2 linked regions of the Saccharopolyspora erythraea NRRL 2338 genome follow. The protein of the gene in region 1 interacts with the protein of each later gene in a pairwise test. Links are inferred from orthologs where the notes say so. Each region holds a gene or a part of one and is shown in the gene's direction. Other genes may lie near its edges.

Region 1 (8,501 bases):
GCGGGCCGCCCCGCGCTGTGCGGGCCTGCCGCGGCGGCCAACACGAAGGGCGCGCTGCTCGGCGGCGGCATGCGGTTCACCGAGGAGGACGGCTCGCGACCCTACCACCACCTCGGCGTGTCGGCCTTCGCCGAACACATCGTGGTGTCGTCCCGGTCGGCGGTGAAGGTCGATCCGGAGGTGCCTTTCGAGATCGCCGCGCTGTTCGGCTGCGCGGTCCTGACCGGGGCCGGCGCCGCCCTGTACTCGGCGCAGATCCGGCCGGGCGACAGCGTGGCGGTGTTCGGCCTCGGAGGGGTGGGCCTTGCCGCGCTGCTCGCGGCGAAGGCGGCCGGAGCCTCCACAGTGGTCGCCGTGGACGTCGTCGAGCACAAACGGAAACTCGCCTCGGAACTCGGTGCCACCCACACCGTCGAGGGCGGCCCGGACGCCGTCCAGCGCGTCCGCGAGCTCACAAGCGGCGGCGCGGAGAAGGTGCTCGACACGACCGGTGTGGTGCACGTGCTGCAACAGGCGTACGACGCGACCCGCAGCGGCGGCACCACCGTCACGGTCGGGCTGCCCGATCCCGAGGCCCGCCTGACCCTGCCCGCGCTCAGCATCGTCGCCGAGGAGCGGACGCTGCGCGGCAGCTACCTCGGCTCGTGCGTGCCGCGGCGCGACGTCCCGAGGTTCATCCAGATGTACCAGTCGGGCGCCTTGCCGGTCGACGCGCTGCTGTCCCACCGGCTCGGGCTCGACGAGATCAACGCCGGGTTCGATCGACTGGACGACGGAACAGCAGTGCGCCAGGTCGTGCTGATGTAACTCAGATGTCGTGAGCGGCGGGTGCCGAGAAGCCGCTCACTCCTCGACGATGCTGGTGCCGGCGATCAGTCAGCACCACCACCGCCGCCCCCACCCGAATCCCAGTAGCTCGACGCCCCACCGCCACCGCTACCACCACCGTCCCGGTCGCGCCCCTGCCAGGCAGTGAAGCCGAGGAGCAGCAGGACCCCGCCCACCAGGACTAGGCCCCACATCCAGTCCGCCATCCGAACCCCCATCCTCTGCGCCATGTGCACTTACGCACGCCGCAGCGGCACGTTCGGTTGCCAGGGCGACTCGGCGCGACAGAGAAATGAACCGCCCGGAAAAGTCCGCGGGGCGAATTCCGCGGGAAGAATACTGCTACGGACCTGGCGCAATTCTCGGGCTGGACGCGATTGCGAATCGCGCGCCAGCGCCGACCGCATCAAAGCGGAAGCGGCGAACCCCGAAGCGAACGCCGTTCCACCTGGTCAAGTGAGTTCTGGTGGGCGCAGTAGGGTTCGAACCTACGACCCCTTGCTTGTAAGGCAAGTGCTCTTCCGCTGAGCTATGCGCCCGGGATGGCGGCCGACCGACGCACCGACCGGGACCCCCAGAGCCGTTCCTCGCGGTCCGGCTGGAGACACTGTACCGGTCGACCACCACGCGACATCAGCGACGTCAGGCGGAGAGGTCGGCCAGGGCCTTCTTCCACACGCCCTGGTCGCGCGCCTCGCCCGGCTGGTTCACCTCGGCGAAGCGGACCTCGCCCTCCTTGTCGATCAGGAAGGTGCCGCGGTTGGCCATGCCGGCCTTCTCGTTGAACACACCGTAGGCCTTGGCGATCTCACCGTGCGGCCAGAAGTCCGACAGCAGCGGGAAGGTGTAGCCCTCCTGCTCCGCCCACGCCTTCAGCGCGAACGGGGAGTCGACGGACACGCCGAGCACCTGCACGTCGTCGTTCTGGAAGTCGCCAAGGTCGTCGCGGACCTGGCACAGCTCGCCCTGGCAGATACCGCTGAAGGCGAAGGGGTAGAAGACCAGAAGCACGTTCTTCTTGCCCCGGAAACCGGACAGGGAGACCTGCTCCTTGTTGTAGTCCGGCAACGTGAAGTCCGGTGCCTGCGCACCGACCTCGACCGTCATAAGCGCACCCTTCCGTACGGCATGAGCGTTTGCACGCCGAACCTACACCGATGCGGGCCGTGTGGGCACCGACAGCCTTACCGCGCCGCCGGTGCCCGCACCTCAGCGCTTGGACTTGGTCTTCCGGTACGCCAGCCTCGTGCCCATCCACGCGTCCCCGACGCCGGCGTTGGCCGTCTGGGCGAGGTTGGACGTCGAAGCGGCCTCGGCGATGTCACTGGGCTCGACGTAGCCGTCCCGGCCGGTCTTCGGGGTCAGCACCCAGATGACCCCCTCGTCGGCCAGCGGTGTCATCACGTCGAGGAGCGTGTCCGTCAGGTCACCATCATCGTCGCGCCACCACAGCAGCACGACATCGACCACTTCGTCGGCGTCCTCGTCGAGCAGCTCGCTCCCGCAACGCTCCTCGATCGCGGCGCGGACGTCGTCGTCGACGTCCTCGTCCCAACCGAACTCCTGGACAACCATCTCCGGCTCGATGTCGAGCTTGTCGGCGACGTCGACATCGCCTTTGCCGGCGTCTCCCGCGGCGACCACGGTTTTCTCACTCCTCCAATACCACCGGTGCGGCGCGGGCGTCGCGCCCGCCGCACACCACTTCCACGATCTGGCCGTTAGCGAACACCGCCAAGGGCCACCGGCGCAACTGCTGGCGCTACGACACGCCGGAACTGCGCGTTAGGGAACGACTGTAGCCCGAGCGCGGCTGGACGGGTACGGCGTACTGACCGGTAGTGATGACGGCGTACGCATCCGGGACGATGATGGGGGACGATGGAGGTGTCGGACATCACTCCGGCGCGCAAAGGCCACGACGTAGTCGAGGAGTACCTCTTGTCCCCGCTCAACAACGACGTCGGCAGCAACGGAGCCCCGCAGCACCGCGTGCGGGTCATCCGCGACGGCCTCGCCTCCCACCTCCCGGACATCGACCCGGAGGAGACCGAGGAGTGGCTGCAGTCGTTCGACTCCGTGCTGTCGGCGACCGGCCAGCAACGTGCGCGATACCTGATGCTGCGCCTGCTGCAGCGGGCGCGGGAGAGCGGCGTGGGCGTCCCGTCGCTGACCAGCACCGACTACGTGAACACCATCCCCACCGAGCTCGAGCCGTGGTTCCCCGGCGACGAGGAGACCGAGCGCCGCTACCGCGCCTGGACCCGCTGGAACGCCGCGATGATGGTGCACCGCGCGCAGCGCCCGGGCATCGGCGTCGGCGGGCACATCTCCTCCTACGCCTCCTCGGCGAGCCTCTACGAGGTCGGCTTCAACTGGTTCTTCAAGGGCAAGGACCACCCCGGCGGCGGTGACCACCTCTACATCCAGGGCCACGCCTCCCCCGGCATCTACGCGCGGGCGTTCCTGGAGGGACGGCTGTCCACCGGCCAGCTCGACGGGTTCCGCCAGGAGTACTCCCACGCCGGCCCCGGCGGCGGCCTGCCTTCCTACCCGCACCCGCGGCTGATGCCCGACTTCTGGGAGTTCCCGACGGTCTCGATGGGCCTTGGCCCGATGAACGCGATCTTCCAGGCCCGCTTCGACCGCTACCTGCGCGACCGGGGCATCAAGGACACCAGCCAGCAGCGGGTGTGGGCCTTCCTCGGCGACGGCGAGATGAACGAGCCGGAGTCGCGCGGCCTGCTGCACGTGGCGGCCAACGAGGGCCTGGACAACCTGACCTTCGTCGTCAACTGCAACCTCCAGCAGCTCGACGGCCCGGTCCGGGGCAACGGCAAGATCATCCAGGAGCTGGAGGCGTTCTTCCGCGGCGCGGGCTGGAACGTCATCAAGGTGATCTGGGGCCGGGAGTGGGACGCCCTGCTGCACGCCGACCGCGACGGCGCGCTGGTCAACCTGATGAACACCACGCCCGACGGCGACTACCAGACCTACAAGGCCAACGACGGCGCCTTCGTGCGGGAGCACTTCTTCGGCCGCGACCCGCGCACAAAGGACATCGTCCGCGACCTCAGCGACGAGGAGATCTGGGGCCTGCGCCGCGGCGGCCACGACTACCGCAAGGTCTACGCCGCCTACAAGGCCGCGACCGAGCACCACGGCCAGCCCACGGTCATCCTGGCCAAGACGATCAAGGGCTACGGCCTCGGACCGCACTTCGAGGGCCGCAACGCGACCCACCAGATGAAGAAGATGACCCTGGACGACCTGAAGCTGTTCCGGGACAGCCTGCGGATCCCGATCTCCGACGAGCAGCTCGAGCAGGACCCGTACCTGCCGCCGTACTACCACCCCGGCCAGGAGTCGGCGGAGATCCAGTACCTGCAGGAGCGGCGGCAGCGGCTCGGCGGCTACCTGCCGGAGCGGCGGGTCAAGTCCAAGGCGCTGGTGCTGCCCGGCGACAAGGTCTACGACGTGGTCCGGCGCGGCTCGGGCAAGCAGGAGGTGGCCACCACGATGGCCTTCGTCCGGCTGCTCAAGGACCTGGCCAAGGACCCCGAGATCGGGCCCCGGATCGTGCCGATCATCCCGGACGAGGCGCGGACCTTCGGGATGGACTCGATGTTCCCGTCCCAGAAGATCTACAACCCGCTCGGCCAGTCCTACACACCGGTCGACTACCAGCTCATGCTGGCCTACCGGGAGAGCGAGCAGGGCCAGATCCTGCACGAGGGCATCAACGAGGCCGGCTCGACGGCGTCGTTCACCGCCGCGGGCACCAGCTACGCCACGCACGGCGAGCCGATGATCCCGGTCTACATCTTCTACTCGATGTTCGGCTTCCAGCGCACCGGCGACAGTCTGTGGGCGGCGGCCGACCAGATGACGCGGGGCTTCCTGCTCGGCGCCACGGCCGGGCGGACCACGCTGACCGGCGAGGGGCTGCAGCACGCCGACGGCCACTCGCTGCTGCTGGCGGCGACGAACCCGGCGGTGGTGTCCTACGACCCGGCGTGGGCCTTCGAGGTCGCCCACATCGTCAAGGACGGCCTGCGGCGGATGTACGGGGAGGACGCCGAGAACGTCTTCTACTACCTCACGGTCTACAACGAGCCGTACCAGCAGCCCGCGGAGCCGGAGGGCCTGGACGTCGACGGGCTGCTGCGGGGCCTCTACCGGTACCGGGAGGCGTCCTCCGGGTCGGGCCCGCGGGCGCAGATCCTGGCCTCCGGGGTGATCATGCCGGAGGCGCTGCGCGCGCAGGAGCTGCTGGCCGAGGACTGGGGCGTGCGGGCCGACGTCTGGTCCGCGACGTCGTGGTCGGAGCTGAAGCGCGAGGCCGAGGCCGCCGACCGGCACAACCTGCTGCACCCGGAGGGCGAGCGGCGCGTGCCTCACGTGACGCGGGCGCTGGCCGACGCGGGCGGCCCGGTGGTGGCGGTCAGCGACTGGATGCGTGCCGTGCCGGACATGATCCGGCCCTGGGTGCGCGGCGACATGGTCAGCCTCGGCACCGACGGCTTCGGGTTCTCCGACACGCGTCCCGCGGCGCGGCGGGTGTTCCTGGTCGACGCCGAGTCGACCGTGGTCGCCACCCTGTCGGCGCTGGCCCGGCAGGGCGAGGTCGAGGAGGCCAAGGTCGCCGAGGCGGCGCGGAAGTACCAGATCGACGACGTCAAGGCGGCCGGTCCGCAGACGTCGGACCCCGGCGTCGCCTGACGACGCCGCGGCGGCCCGGAGGACGATCTCGCTGACGGCTTTGATGACGGCCATGTGGACCGCCTTGCGGACGCTGCGGCGGCCTCCGCACCCCTGAGGTGAGGGCTCGCGGCTCAAGGTGCCCGACACGCTTCGGCGTGTCGGGCACCGGTGTTTTCGGGGGCCTGCGGACCGTCGGGCGGAAAGCCGACGAGCCGTACTTGCACGCAGGCACCACCAGCCTCCGCCGGAAAGCTGTTCGCCCGCCCCACGTCAGCAGGGCGGGCGAACGGGCAGATGGCGTGGGTCAGCGGCAGGCGACCGGCTCCGCTTCGGTCAGGCGGTATTCGCCGCGGGCGTCGAGCAGCAGCGCCGCCAGGGAGCGCGCGGGCTGGTGCATCGGCACGATGCGGCCCTCGCCCGCCGGGACGCTGTGCACGCCGTGCAGGTCGAGGACCTCGCCGAAGCGCGCGGCCTGCTCGCCGGTGAGCCGGTAGGCGCAGGCCGGGGACTTCTCGACGTCCTCGGGCGCGGGCGGCTCGTTGTCGGCGCCGCCGAAGTAGAGCGGTCCCCGGTTCGCCATGCCGTCCATGCGGGCCTTGGTGATGGCCGACTCGATCTGGTCGCGGCGCTCGGTGGACATCCGCAGGGTCGCCTCCACCGAGGTGAGGTGCGAGCCGACGCGCCGCCGGTTGTTGGTCGCCTCGTCCTCGCCCGCCAGCGGCTCGACGCGGCTCTCCACCAGCAGGCCGACCGCGTTCTTCACGCCGACGGTGTTGCGCAGGATGCGTTCCTGCCCGTCGCCCGCGACCTGCTTGATCGGCTCGCCGGTCTCCGGGTCGGTCCAGATGCCGTAGACGCCGGTCGAGAGGCCGGTTTCCTCCACCGCGGGCCGGACGTAGCGCTCCGAGAGCCGCTCGGACTCCGAACGCACCTGCTCGCCGGCGTTGAGGTTGCGAGGCCAGAGCGCGAGGAAGTCCTTGACGTAGTACGGCGGCTGCGCGCCGAACTCGTGCAGGTCGTGCACGACGGCGGGACGCTCGTCGCGCATCACCCGCGCGACGGCCCGCGCCTCGGGCGAGGCCAGCGCGAGGTGGTCGCGGTTGATGTCGATGCCGTCGGCGTTCTCGCGGGTGTTCGCCACGTGCCCGTCGGGGTTGGCGTTGGGCATGAACAGGACCGTCGTGGAGCGCAGCAAGCGCCGCACGCGCTCGTCCTGCGAGTAGCCGAGGTCGCGGATGGTGCTCAGGCACGCCTCGCGGCCCGCCGGCTCGTCACCGTGCTGCGAGCAGACGAACAGCACCTTCGACCGGCCCGATCCGACGCGGGCCAGCCGCAGCGGCCGGTCCTGGACGCTGGCGCCGATCGTCTCTACCTCGACGTCGGGCTGCGCGCGGTCGACCTCGGACAGGAAGGCGGCTTCCTCCCCGGGTGTCGTCCACCGCGCGCCCCGCGAATCCTCGAAACCGGTGCTCGGTGCAACCTCTGCGATCGCGGGCGCGGGAGCCACCAGCGCTGTGCACAGCGCGGCGACGGCGACCCAGCGGAACCGACGGACCATGGCCGGACCCCTTTCGTATTCGATCATCCGAATCCACCAGGGGGTCCGGGGCAAGTCAAGGCTTGACCGCGGCGGGCCGCTGCGCTCGCTGCCTTCGGGCGGTGCGGTTCCAGCTCCACCAGCCGTGGATCACCAGCGCGGCGAACACCACGTAGATCGCGGCGCTGAACCACAGCCCGGAGGCGATCTGCAGCGGCACCCCGACGGCGTCGACGGCCAGCCACACCAGCCAGAACTCGACCAGTCCGCGACCCTGCGCCCAGAAGGCGACCAGCGTGCCGACGAAGATCCAGGCGTCGGGCCACGGCGCCCACGACGCGTCGAGCTCGGTCAGCAGCAGCGCGAACGCCGCCGTGCCGACGAGCAGCGCCGCCAGCAGCGCCAGCCGCTCCGACACGCGCGCCTTGCGCACGACGACGCCGTAGACCGGGTCGGTGCGCCGGCTCCACGCCCACCAGCCGTAGACGGAGATCAGCAGGATCATGACCTGCCGGATGGCCAGGCCGCCGAGGTGGGCGCTGGCGTAGACCGCGAACAGCAGCACGGTCGCCGACACCTGGACCGGCCAGGTGGCCAGGGTGCGCCGCTGCGCGAGGAAGACCACGGCGAGGGCGCAGACCTGCCCCACCAGTTCCGCCCAGGAGATCTGCTGACCGAGCACGGTGATCCCGTTGCCGAGCACCCACTCCGCGAAGTTCTGCACGCCCACTCCTCCCGCCGGTCATGACCACCGGGTGGGCGGCGAGCGCGGCCGACGGGGACGCGGACGGAGCCGTGGGCACAGCGCGCCACGGCGGCTTCCGGCACCCGTGCGCTGCCTCCCATCCGGACTGTCACCGTCGGTTCCGGAGTTCCACCGGATCGGCCGGGCCGTTCCCGCTGGAACGGCGCCGGTTCGCGGACTTTCACCGCCGGTTCGGAATCGCACCGAGCCCCGGAGCGCACGACGTTTCGTACTCGTGTGAACATCTTGCGCTGGTGACCTTGTTCCGGCATCCGGCAGTGCGGTGGATCACAGGAAGCGAAGGTCTCCGATCAGCCGATCGAACAGCAGTGCGCACGCGGGTAAACTCGGCCTGGCCGAAGATCGAAGCGAGGGGGACCGCCGGGTGAACGACACCGACCACGCCATCCTCGCCTTCGAGAACGAGTGGTGGCACCACGCGGGCAACAAGGAACGGGTCATCCAGGAGCGCTTCGGCATCTCCCCGACCCGCTACTACCAGCGGCTCAACCGCCTGCTGGACCGGCCGGAGGCGCTCGCGCAGCAGCCGACCCTGGTCAAGCGGCTGCAACGGTTACGCGAGGAGCGGGATCAGCGGCGGGCCGCCGCGCCCCGCCGCTGATCTCAGAGCTCACCGGCTCTGCTGGGCCGCCTGCGCCTGCTGCTCCGGCGTGAGCTGACGGGCTT
Region 2 (4,748 bases), 1.3 Mb from region 1 along the record:
GCATCCAGGCGCGCGTCCCGGCATCCAGGCGCGCGTCCCGGCGCGCAGGCCGCCTGCCCGGTGCCCAGGCCAGGCCGCCTCCCGGCGCGCAGGTCGTCGGCTGCCCGGCCACGACCCCTCAGCCGACACCTGCGGCTGTCACCCACGCGGGCCCCGGACACTCCACGCGCCGGCTTCCCGTGCACGCAAAGACGCGCGCCGACTGAAGAGCCCGGGGTCCGCCCCGGGCCCGTCGATCGGCGCGCGTCGCGGCCGACGGCGAAAAGGCCGTCGAGCCGTCAGCGGGCGCGTCGGGCCAGCCGCTCCGGATCGAGGATCAGCACGCTCTTGCCCTCCAGCCGCAGCCAGCCGCGGTGGGCGAAGTCCGCCAGCGCCTTGTTCACGGTCTCCCGCGAGGCGCCGACGTACTGGGCGATCTCCTCCTGCGTCAGGTCGTGGGTGACCCGCAGCAGGCCCGCCTCCTGGCTGCCGAAGCGCTGCGCGAGCTGCAGCAGCGCCTTGGCGACGCGGCCAGGCACGTCGGTGAAGATCAGGTCGGCCAGCATGCCGTTGGTCCGGCGCAGCCGCCGGGCCACGACCCGCAGCAACTGCTCCGCGATCTCGGGACGGGTGCCGATCCACTGCCGCAGCGCCGTGCGGTCCATGGTCAGCGCCCGGACCTCGGTCACGGTGGTCGCGGTCGACGTCCTCGGCCCCGGGTCGAAGATGGACAGCTCGCCGAACATGTCCGACGGCCCCATGATCGCCAGCAGGTTCTCCCTGCCGTCCGGGGACTTGCGTCCGAGCTTGACCTTGCCGGATTGGATGATGTAAAGCCGGTCGCCCGGCTCGCCCTCGGCGAAGATCACGTGTCCTCGCGGGAACTCAGACGGTTCCAACGATTGGGTCAGTGCTTCCGCCGCGGCCGGCTCAACGCCTTGGAAGATACCGGCCCGGGCCAGAGTCTCGTCCACCTCGTCCCTCCATGTTGAGACGCGGCGGCTGTCTTGCGAACCGGACCCGCACGCGACCGGTCCGGTGTGCCGCCGATCACTACCAGTAAGTCTAAGACTGGTCGCGGGAACGGCGAGTCCGCAGCTTACCGGCGCGTCCCACCCTGCGTAGCTGGAACAGCTCCAGCGCACGTCCAATTCCCTGCCGGAACAGCGCCCGGACCTCGTCCGGCCGGGCGTTCTCCAGCAGCTCCTCCACCTCGTTCTCCTGTACCGCGACGTGGCGGAGCCGTGCCTCCACGCGCTCCATGAAGAGCGTGAAGAACATGATCACAAGCGGTACTACGATCACGAACCAGGCAGTCATGATGATGAAATCCTCGCTCATGCCTTCGGGGCGGATGTAACCGGGGGTATGTTCTGCGCGCGCGAGGCCATGCGAGCACCCTCCGCTTGGGTGGCATCCGTACTCTGGTGGGGTGCCGGACCAAGCTCGGAACAAGCCCCGTGACGCCGCTGTCAAGAAGGCCGCCAAGGCCCGGTCGGGGGAGACCCGGCTGGGACTCGTCCGGCGTGCCCGCCGGATGCTCCGCGCACTGGCCGAAGCCTATCCCGAGGCCCACTGCGAGCTGGACTTCAACACCCCGCTGGAGCTGGCGGTGGCCACCATCCTGTCCGCACAGTGCACCGACAAGCGGGTCAACGAGGTCACTCCGGCCCTGTTCAAGCGCTATCCGACGGCCGAGTCCTACGCCGGCGCCGACCGCGCCGAGCTGGAGGAGATGATCCGCTCGACCGGCTTCTACCGGAACAAGGCCTCCTCGCTGATGGGACTGGGCGCCCAGCTGGTGGAACGCCACGGCGGCGAGGTCCCGGCCCGCCTGGACGAGCTGGTCAAGCTCCCCGGCATCGGCCGCAAGACGGCCAACGTGATCCTCGGCAACGCCTTCGACGTGCCCGGCATCACGGTCGACACCCACTTCGGCAGGCTGGTCCGGCGCTGGAAGTGGACCGCCGAGGAGGACCCGGTCAAGGTCGAACACGCGATCGGCGAGCTCATTCCGCGCAAGGAATGGACCATGCTGTCGCACTACGTGATCTTCCACGGGCGCCGCGTCTGCCACGCCCGCAAGCCCGCGTGCGGGGCCTGCCTGCTGGCCGCCGACTGCCCCTCCTACGGCGACGGCCCGACCGACCACCTGGTGGCCGCGAAGCTGGTCCGCGGGCACGAGGCGCCCCACCTGCTCGCGTTGGCCGGGATAGTCGACGAGATCCCGGAGCGGACCATCGAGAAGGTGGCCGAGACGGAGCCGCACGCGTGAGCGGTCTGCGGGAGTACCGGAACGAGATCCGCTGGACCATCGTGGTCGTGGTGCTCGCGGTGCTCGGCATCGTCGCGCTGTGGCCGCGCGGCGCGGAGCAGCCCGCCGAGCCGGGAGCGCCCGCCCCGGCGCCGGTCGCGGCGCAGCGGGGCGCCGACCCGGCGCTGCGCGCCTCGGCGGCCCTGGAGCCCTGCCCCTCCGGCCCGCCGACGGGTCCGCCCGGCGCGACCGGCACCTGCCTCGCCGACGGCAGGCCCGCCGACCTCGCCGCCATGGTCGGCGGCCGCACCACGCTGGTGAACGTCTGGGCCACGTGGTGCCAGCCGTGCCGGACCGAGCTGCCCGCGCTCCAGGAGTACTCGCGCCGGCCCGGCGCCGTGCCCGTCGTGGGAGTGCAGGTGCAGAGCGACGAGGACGACGGCCTCGCCCTGCTCCGAGAGCTCGGTGTGCGCTATCCGAACGTGCACGATCCCGACAACCGCATCCGGGCGGCGCTCAACGTGCCCGCCGTGCTGCCCATGAGTTACGTCGTCACCGCGTCCGGTGAGGTCCGCCGGGTGGACCCGCCGGTGGCGTTCGAGTCGGCCGACGAGGTGCGCACCGCGGTCCAGCGCACCGCGGGAGGTGCCGGATGACCGGACCGGGAGTAGGGCCGCTGGTGGACCCCGACGACGTGCCCGAGTGGCTGCGGACGCTGGTCAAGCGCACCGCCGACCTCGACGGCGGGCGCCTCGGCTGGCCGCGCACCGACCCGCCCGCCGACGCCCGCCCGGCGGCCGTGCTGGTGCTCTTCGGCGAGGGCGAGGCCGAGACCGGACCGGACGTGCTCCTGCTGCGCCGCGCCGACAACCTGAACTCCCACCCGGGCCAGGTCGCGTTCCCGGGCGGCGCCGTCGACCCCGGCGACGACGGCCCGGTCGGCGCGGCGCTGCGGGAGGCCACCGAGGAGGTGGGGGTCCTGGCCGGCGGCGTGCGGCCGGTCGCGGTGCTGCCGGAGCTGCACGTCGCGCACAGCGGTTTCCGGGTGACCCCGGTCCTGGCGCACTGGCGGACGCCGTCGCCGGTCGCGCCGGTGGACCCGGCCGAGACCGCCGCGGTGGCGCGGGTGCCCGTCTCCTGGCTGACCGACCCGGCCAACCGCATCCGGGTCCGCTACGCCGAGCGGCAGCTCGGGCCGGCGTTCCTGGTCCCGGGGATGCTGGTGTGGGGATTCACCGGCGGGCTGCTGGCCGGGGTGCTCGACCTGGCCGGCTGGGCGCGCGGCTGGAACCGCGACGACGTGCGTGAACTGGGGGCTGCCTGGAGGGCCGCGGAGGAGGCCGACGACGTGGGCTTCGGCACGCACTGAGCCGGTGGCGGCGCCCACCGGCAGGGCGGATGCGAGGCTTGCGGGGTGGTGCTGGCTGCCATGATCGGACAGCATCTCCGGCAGGAATGAGGTGAACGGGTGAACTGGGTCGATCTGCTCGTCGTGCTGCTGGCGCTGCTGGCCGCGGCGTCGGGTGCGCGCAGCGGGTTGATCACCGCCCTGTTCTCGTTCCTCGGTGTCATCGCCGGTGCGGTCGTCGGGCTCAAGCTCGCGCCGCTGCTGCTGGAGCGGCTGGACAGCCCGTCTGCCCGGATCGCCTTCGGCGTGGGCATCGTGGTGCTGCTGGTCGCCTTCGGCGAGACCTTCGGCATGTGGGCGGGGCGCGAGCTGCGCGACCGGATCACCTCGAGCAAGCTGACCGGCGTCGACAACGTGCTCGGCGCGGTGCTGCAGTGCGTGGCGGTGTTCGTGGTCGCCTGGCTGGTGGCGCTGCCGTTCACGTCGGCGTCGGCGCTGCCCGGCCTGGCCTCCGCGGTCACCAGGTCGACGGTGCTGCGCACGGTGGACTCGGTGATGCCCGACGCGGCCAAGCAGCTGCCGTCGGAGCTGCGCGAGATGCTCGGCATGAGCGGTTTCCCGGAGGCGCTGGAGCCGTTCTCGGAGACGCCGGTCGCCGCGATCGACCCGCCGGACCCCGCCCTGGCCTCCAGCGAGGCCGTGCGCGACGCGCGTACCAGCGTGGTGAAGGTGCGCGGGCGCGCGGTTTCGTGCGCGCGGGCGCTGGAGGGCACCGGGTTCGTCATCGCCCCGCACCGGGTGATGACCAACGCGCACGTCGTCGCCGGCACCGACAAGGTCGCGATCGAGATCGGCCGGGGCGAGTTCGACGCCGAGGTCGTGCTGTTCGACCCGAACACCGATCTGGCCGTGCTGTCGGTGCCGGCCCTCGACGCCGACGCGATGTCGTTCAAGCAGGACGCCCACCCGGGCGACAGCGTGATCGCGCTCGGCTACCCGCTGGACGGCCCGTACACGGCGTCACCGGGCCGCATCCGCGAGCGCATCCGGCTGCGCGGGCCGGACATCTACGACTCGACCACCGTGGTCCGCGAGGTGTACACGTTGCGGGGCAAGGTGCAGAGCGGCAACTCGGGCGGTCCGCTGATCGACCCGCGGGGCGACGTG

The links. The genes of interacting proteins can lie anywhere in the genome.
Region 2: the proteins of aceE (region 1) and nth interact in binary tests that used the Escherichia coli proteins (3 or more experiments, as listed by UniProt). The link is inferred for Saccharopolyspora erythraea NRRL 2338 from one-to-one orthologs.

Annotation. Positions count from the first base shown.
Region 1 is NC_009142.1:1,677,317-1,685,817, reverse strand. The notes cover bases 2,365-5,750. They hold aceE (pyruvate dehydrogenase (acetyl-transferring), homodimeric type), read left to right. Parts: upstream 2,365-2,709; coding sequence 2,710-5,550; downstream 5,551-5,750. Other genes in these bases: SACE_RS07520 (DUF3052 domain-containing protein), read right to left, coding at 2,365-2,472. In the rest of the region: SACE_RS07540 (zinc-dependent alcohol dehydrogenase family protein), read left to right, coding at 1-807; SACE_RS07535 (hypothetical protein), read right to left, coding at 873-1,034; SACE_RS07525 (peroxiredoxin), read right to left, coding at 1,471-1,935; more of SACE_RS07520, read right to left, coding at 2,038-2,364; SACE_RS07510 (M14 family metallopeptidase), read right to left, coding at 5,837-7,090; SACE_RS07505 (nicotinamide mononucleotide transporter family protein), read right to left, coding at 7,146-7,793; SACE_RS07500 (DUF3263 domain-containing protein), read left to right, coding at 8,200-8,436; SACE_RS07495 (peptidoglycan recognition protein family protein), read right to left, coding at 8,446-8,501. UniProt on the Escherichia coli protein: Component of the pyruvate dehydrogenase (PDH) complex, that catalyzes the overall conversion of pyruvate to acetyl-CoA and CO(2).
Region 2 is NC_009142.1:365,625-370,372, forward strand. Bases 496-3,332 are described here. They hold nth (endonuclease III), read left to right. Parts: upstream 496-1,411; coding sequence 1,412-2,254; downstream 2,255-3,332. Other genes in these bases: SACE_RS01610 (Crp/Fnr family transcriptional regulator), read right to left, coding at 496-953; SACE_RS01615 (hypothetical protein), read right to left, coding at 1,045-1,299; SACE_RS01625 (TlpA family protein disulfide reductase), read left to right, coding at 2,251-2,889; SACE_RS01630 (NUDIX hydrolase), read left to right, coding at 2,886-3,332. Also shown: more of SACE_RS01610, read right to left, coding at 279-495; more of SACE_RS01630, read left to right, coding at 3,333-3,602; SACE_RS01635 (MarP family serine protease), read left to right, coding at 3,702-4,748. UniProt on the Escherichia coli protein: DNA repair enzyme that has both DNA N-glycosylase activity and AP-lyase activity. The DNA N-glycosylase activity releases various damaged pyrimidines from DNA by cleaving the N-glycosidic bond, leaving an AP (apurinic/apyrimidinic) site.